One region of the Effusibacillus sp. SKA8 genome, then DNA from elsewhere that is predicted to be linked to it. Evidence: riboswitches for the same ligand, from Rfam matches in the RefSeq annotation. Region 1 holds a riboswitch; each other region holds the start of a gene.
What was found. A riboswitch is a leader RNA that binds a small molecule or an ion and turns the genes downstream of it on or off. The one in region 1 is predicted to bind S-adenosylmethionine.
Positions count from the first base shown of each region.

Region 2: it holds a riboswitch for S-adenosylmethionine, as region 1 does, so the genes downstream of both, AC4ED1_RS01390 (trans-sulfuration enzyme family protein) here and AC4ED1_RS07615 (2,3-diketo-5-methylthiopentyl-1-phosphate enolase) in region 1, are expected to answer to the same signal.
Region 3: it holds a riboswitch for S-adenosylmethionine, as region 1 does, so the genes downstream of both, metX (homoserine O-acetyltransferase MetX) here and AC4ED1_RS07615 (2,3-diketo-5-methylthiopentyl-1-phosphate enolase) in region 1, are expected to answer to the same signal.

Region 1 covers NZ_JBZCSF010000007.1:53,885-56,150, reverse strand. Annotated here, with positions in the region: gene AC4ED1_RS07620 (pyridoxal phosphate-dependent aminotransferase) at 1-851, shown strand, start outside; SAM riboswitch class I at 945-1,086, shown strand; gene AC4ED1_RS07615 (2,3-diketo-5-methylthiopentyl-1-phosphate enolase) at 1,190-2,266, shown strand, end outside.
Region 2 covers NZ_JBZCSF010000001.1:268,645-270,910, reverse strand. Annotated here, with positions in the region: gene AC4ED1_RS01395 (trans-sulfuration enzyme family protein) at 1-335, opposite strand, end outside; gene AC4ED1_RS01390 (trans-sulfuration enzyme family protein) at 332-1,492, opposite strand; SAM riboswitch class I at 1,646-1,782, opposite strand; gene AC4ED1_RS01385 (MFS transporter) at 2,024-2,266, shown strand, end outside.
Region 3 covers NZ_JBZCSF010000004.1:140,997-143,262, reverse strand. Annotated here, with positions in the region: gene metX (homoserine O-acetyltransferase MetX) at 1-948, opposite strand, end outside; SAM riboswitch class I at 1,036-1,161, opposite strand; gene AC4ED1_RS05430 (aspartate kinase) at 1,359-2,266, opposite strand, start outside.

The DNA of each region.
Region 1 (2,266 bases):
GCCTGGTGGAAATCAGCCAGTGCCTGCTGAATAAAGGGGATGTCTGTCTGGTGCCCGATCCCGGGTATCCGGATTATTGGTCCGGCGTGGCGATGAGCGGGGCGGAAATGGTGATGATGCCGCTTCGGAGGAAAAACGGATTTTTGCCGGATTATTCCTTGCTGCCGGCGGATGCGCTTCGCCGTGCCAAGCTGATGTTTTTGAACTATCCGAACAACCCGACCGCCGCGACGGCCGACGTGCCTTTTTTCCGTGAAACCGTCGAATTCGCGGCCAAAAACGGGATCGTGGTCGCGCACGATTTCGCCTACGGCGCCATCGGTTTTGACGGGCAAAAACCGGTTTCTTTCCTGCAGGTGCCGGGTGCGAAAGAAGTGGGCGTCGAATTCTACACGATGTCAAAGACCTATAACATGGCCGGCTGGCGGGTTGGATTCGCCCTTGGCAACAAGGCTGTGATCTCGCTGATCAATTTGCTGCAGGATCATTTTTACGTCAGCCTGTTTGCCGCGATTCAGCGGGCGTCGATTACCGCCTTACGGTCGTCTCAGGATTGCGTTCGCCGCCTGGTGGCTGTTTACGAGCGGCGGCGGGATGTGTTCGTCGGGGGACTGCGGGAACTCGGCTGGGATTGCCCGACCCCGAAAGGCTCGTTTTTCGCCTGGATTCCGGTTCCGAACGGCATGAGTTCCGCCGAATTTGCCGATTACGCGCTGGATCAGGCGCATGTGGTGATGGCGCCGGGCATTGGTTTCGGCAAAAGCGGCGAAGGGTACGTCCGAGTGGGGCTGCTGGCGCCGGAGGAGAGGCTTAGGGAAGCGGTCGAGCGTTTGAAAACCATAAGCCTGTAACAACCAACGCGCAAAATTTTTGTTGACACTGTGACACACTTATCGTATCATTTCTCTTAAGTTTGCAATATTTTAATTGAACAGTCAATTTGGCTCTTATCCAGAGCAGGCTGAGGGACTGGCCCGATGAAGCCCGGCAACCGGATGCATCCGCGGCTTTTTTCAAGCGATTGTGCAAAACGGATGTATCAATGGTGCTAACTCCTGCAGAATTGTTGATTCTGAGAGATAAGAGGCGCAGAAGACCGGTTTTGGATACGCCTCTTTTCTTTGCGGAAAAGAGGCGCTAATTTTTCCTGAACAAAATGACGGCATGCGTGACGGAAAGGGGCGGCAAGATGGGGAATTTCAATTTGCGGGATTATGCGGTGGCCGCGTACCTGGTTCACGAGCGTGAGGGCGATTTTCACAAAAAAGCGCAGAGCATCGCGGTGGGAATGACGGTCGGTTCCTGGACAGATCTGCCTGCCGAACGCCAGGAGCAAATGAAAAAGCATCTCGGACATGTGGTGTCTGTCGAAGAATTGGACACCGACGAGCGGGGGTACGGGAAGGCGCTGCTTCGGATCGCGTATCCGATCCGCAATTTTACGCCGGACGTCCCCGCGCTGCTGACCTCCGTGTTCGGCAAATTGTCGATGGATGGCGCGATTAAACTGGTCGGACTGGAACTGCCGGAGGGGTTTGCGCAACATTTTCCCGGCCCAAAATTCGGGATTGAGGGAATCCGGGAACGGTTGGGCGTTTATGACCGACCGTTGCTGATGTCGATTTTCAAGTCTTGCATCGGGTACGACACGAAGACGCTGGCGGAACTGTTTTTCCAGCAGGCGCTCGGCGGCGTCGATCTCGTGAAAGACGACGAGATTTTCTTCGATGAAACGTACGCGCCTTTCGAAAAGCGGATCGAAGCGTGCCGCAAGGCGGCGGAAAGGGCGGAGTCCGAGACGGGAAAAAAGGTTCTCTACGCGGCGAACCTGGCGGCGCCTGTGACGGAGATCGCGGACAAGGCAAAGCGTGCGGTGCGGGCCGGCGCAAACGCGCTGTTGGTGAACGTGCTCGCTTACGGGTATGACGTGTTGCACCGGTTGGCAGCCGACCCGGAGGTCAGCGTTCCGATTCTGGCGCATCCGGCTCTGGCGGGGGCGGTGTATCCGTCGCCGCAATACGGGATTGGCGCTCCGGTTCTGCTCGGAAAATTGATGCGGCTTGCCGGAGCGGATTTTGTCCTGTATCCGTCGGCTTACGGGTCGGTGGCGATGGAGCGGACGGAAACGCTGGCGATTGCGAAAGAATTGCGCGGGCCGGCGCTCGGGTTAAAACGGGCGTTTCCCGTTCCCTCCGCAGGGATTCACCCCGGGTTGGTGCCGCAGCTTTACGCGGATCTCGGGAATGATCAGGTAATTAACGCGGGA
Region 2 (2,266 bases), on a different contig from region 1:
AACCGCGAAAAAACCCGCGTCAAAGCGCGAAACGTTCCCCCGTAAATATCTTCGCCCGCCACAATATGCGATCCGGAAGACAAGGTAAGCAGGGCTCCGGTAATCGCGGCCATGCCGGAAGCAAAGGCAAAACCGTAGTTGGCCTCTTCAAGCCGGGCGATGATCTGCTCAAGCGCTTGCCGGGTGGGATTGCCGGAGCGGGCGTAATCGAATTCCGGCGCCGCGTCCCAATCGGCCTGATGAAAAGTCGAAGCTTGGTAAATCGGAACGCTGGATGCGCCGGTATTAGCGTCGATTTCAACGCCGGTGTGAACCGCCAAAGTGTCAAATTTCACTTGACAGCCACCCCGCTTCCGGCAGTTTCCAAAGCTTGCGCCAAATCTTCAATGATGTCCTCATGGTGCTCGATTCCGACGGAGAGACGCAGCAACCTGTCGGTGACTCCATAAGCTTCCCGGACTTCTTTCGGGATGTCAAAATGGGTTTGCCGCGCCGGATAGGTGATCAAGGATTCAACGCCGCCAAGGCTTTCCGCAAACGTGACCATTTTGACATTGGCAAGCAGCGGTTCGACCATCCTTTCATCCGCCACTTCGAAAGACAGCATGCCGCCATAACCGGACGATTGCCGTTCGTGAACGGATTTGCCCGGGTGACCGGGCAACCCCGGATAGTACACCCGAGTCACTTGCGGATGGCGGGACAACCATTCGGCGACTAAACGCGCATTTTCCTGATGCTTCTCCATCCGCAAGGCCAGCGTTTTCATCCCGCGAATCATCAGCCAGCAATCCTGCGGCCCCAGAACCGCTCCGATCGAATTTTGCAAAAAGAACAGCTTTTCGCCAAGCTCCTCATCCTTTACAACCGCCAGACCGCACAAGACGTCATTGTGACCGCCGAGGTATTTGGTGCCGGAATGCACGACAATATCCGCCCCCAGTTCCAACGGTCGCTGCAAATAAGGAGTCATGAACGTGTTGTCGACAATCGTGAGCAGTCCATGCTTGCGGGCAATGGCGGAACAACCGGCGATATCCGTGATTTTCATTGTCGGATTGGTCGGTGTTTCGATAAACAGCGCTTTTGTGTTTGCCTGCACGGCGGTTTCCACTGCCGCCAGGTCGCCGGTGTCGACATAGGTAACCGCAATGCCGTACCGGCGCAAAATTTGTTCCAACAGCCTGTAAGTCCCGCCGTACAGATCGTTTGACGCGATCAAATGATCTCCCGGTCCGAACAGCCCGGACAGGCAACTGATGGCCGCCATGCCGGAAGCAAACGCAAACCCCCTCTGCCCGTTCTCCAGTTTCGCAATCGCATTCTCTAAAACTTTGCGGGTGGGATTCGAGGTTCTTGTGTAATCGAATCCCGTGCTTTGTCCCAATGCGGGATGGGAAAATGTCGCCGAATGATGCACCGGCAGCGAAACGGCTCCCGTTGCCGGATCTTGACGGTTTCCAGCCTGCGCCAACCGCGTTTCAATCCGCATCTCAATTCCTCCCTTAAAACAAAACATGGATGTTTTACTCCGCGTTGGCCGCACAGATGCGGACGTTCTTGGCGGAGTGAGTTCGTAGCGGAGTGATTTAACAAAAAAAGTCTTTCTCCAAAGAGAAAGACCGGATGATTTCAGCAAGTCCTCCTCTTATCTGTCAGGAAAACATCCTGCAGGAATTAGCACCACAAATTCTGGCTTCGGTTTGAAAATCGTCCCCGAAAGACAAAATTCAGGTTGCCGGGCTTCATCGGGCCAGTCCCTCCGCCAACTCTGGATAAGAGCCATGAAATTTTTCAATTCCCGTTATAGAATACACTTTACTATGATTTATTCCGGTTCGTCAAGAGCAAACATTGCAGAGCAAACATTGCAGAGCAAACATTGCAAACAAACATTGCAAACAAACATTGCACGCTTGCGGGCAAAACATCGCCGCACGCGGATGGCTTGACAACAACTGCCTGCATCAACAAACAGACCGGGGACACACTACTTGTACAAAGAAGAAAGGACTGAAACAGAATGTCGCAAACGGCATCCGGCAGTTCCAAGCTTTCACTGCCGCCATTGATCGCTTTGGCAAGCGTTCCGCTGATTATGGTACTGGGGAACTCGATGTTGATCCCCATTCTCCCGACGATCCAGCAAGAACTTCACATATCCAAATTTCAAGCGAGTCTGGTTATCACTTTGTTTTCCATACCAGCCGGAATCATCATCCCGTTAGCCGGTTTTCTTTCCGACCGTTACAGCCGCAAAATTGTC
Region 3 (2,266 bases), on a different contig from region 1:
GCGGGCCGGAAACAAGAAGTCGGAGTCGATTCCGATCATCAACGAACGGGCCTGAATGCGGTCCAATACTTTGCCGTAATCTCCCCGCCCCCTCGCCACGTCGTGCAGGTCCATCGATTTCAACAGATACAAGTACGAATTGGCATCAAACCGCTGCACCAGTTTCGTTCCCTGGTAGTGCAGGTACTTTTCGACTTGAAACCGGGATTCCATCCCGAAAGGATCTTCCGTCGGAACCATCGACAGACCGAAACGTTCCTCGTACAGCTCAAAACTGCGATATGTGATCATGCCAACCTGCCGGGCGAGATTCAAACCCTTTTCCGGAAACGTCCGGCCGTAGTAATCCCCGTTGCACCAATCGGGGTCGTTGCAGATCGCCTGCCGCATCACATTGTTGTAAGCGATCCCCATCGACGAAAAACGGTCGCAGGTCGCAATCGGGATATACGTTTCAAGCATGTCGGGGAATGTCACCGCCCATTCAAACACCTGCATCCCGCCCATGGAACCGCCGATCACGGAATACAGCCGGTCGATGCCGAGGCTTTTGACAAGGTGATATTGCGCCTGCACCATGTCCCGGATGGTGACGGTCGGGAAGCGCATCCCGTAAGGCCGCCCGTCCGCCGGATTGACCGACGCGGGACCGGTCGATCCGTAGCAGCCGCCAAGCACATTCGCGCAAATGATAAAATAGCGGTTGGTGTCCAACGCTTTTCCGGGGCCGATCAACCCGTCCCACCAGCCGGGATTTCCAGCCGTGCTACCCGCGTGGGAATCGCCGGTCAACGCGTGACAGACCAAAATCGCATTGTCTTTGGCGGCATTCAACGCTCCAAAGGTCTCATAGGCAAGAACCGCGCCGGATAACAGCTTTCCGCTTTGCAGCACCATGTCCGGCAGCCTGTATTCTTTTTTGATTCCCTCTTCAATTCGAACCGCCATGCGATCACCCCGCACTTGACTTCTCCCCAAAAATAAAACCATAAATGAAAAACCCCCTGAGAGGGGGTCACAAATTCTGTTCGCCGCCTCTTATCTTTCAGAATCGATCGATCCTGCAGGAATTGGCACCAAGAACCCTGCCGCGCAAAGTCGGTTACGGATTCCGGTTGCCGGGCTTCATCGGGCCAGTCCCTCCGCCGCTCTGGATAAGAGTCAAAACCGCTTTATTCGTTTGAATTTGAAATGAGTGTATCACGCGTCACGGGAATCGTCAAGACGCGGAACAACAGACAGACGGAACAATAGACGCGGAACCCGCCAGACTGCCTGCTGCCAGGCGTGTGTGGCCAAGCCACCAGGTTTGCGGCCATCGCATGAACGCAAATGCAATTCGCTATCAAGCTGTTTTGTCATTTCGCCACGGTGGCCGCTTCCATCGCATCCAGGCCAAAGGAGGTATGGAGGGCCCGCACCGCTTTCTCGACATCGGCCGCGTCAATCACGCAGGACACTTTGATCTCCGAGGTGCTGACCATCTTGATGGACATGCCGCTTTCAATCAGAGCCTGAAACATCTGGGCCGCCACACCCGGATTGCTGATCATGCCGGCGCCGACAATCGACACTTTGGCCAGGTCTTCCTCGCAAACGATCCCTTTCGCGCCCAACCGGGGCTGCAATGCACCGAGCACATCCATCGCCCGGGGCAAATCGTCTTTCGTCACCGTAAACGAAATATCGCTGCAATCGTTATGAACGACGCTTTGCACGATAATGTCCACATTGACGTTTTCTTTTGCCAGCGATTGGAAGATCACCTGCAGGTTGTCCTGCCGGTTTGGAACGCCGACCAGCGCCACCTTCGCCACATTCAGATCGTGTGCAATACCGCGTACTACAATCCCTTTTTCCATAGCTGCCTCCTCTTTGACAAGCGTTCCCGGATTCGGTGTGAAACTCGACCGCACCATCAGCGGAACCTGATATTGTTTCGCATATTCAACCGCCCGCGGATGCAGCACCGCGGCGCCCAAATTCGCCAACTCCAGCATTTCGTCATACGAAATTTCAGGAATCTTGCGCGCAAACTTGACGACACGCGGGTCGGTGGAGTAAACCCCTTCCACGTCCGTATAGATTTCGCACAGATCCGCCTTCAGAGCGGCCGCCAACGCAACGGCCGTGGTATCGGACCCGCCGCGCCCCAGCGTCGTGATGTCCCCGCCCTCGGTTATCCCCTGGAAACCGGCCACGACGACGATTCTGCCCTTTTCCAGTTCGGCGGCAATGCGTGACGGATCCATATCGGTAATACGCG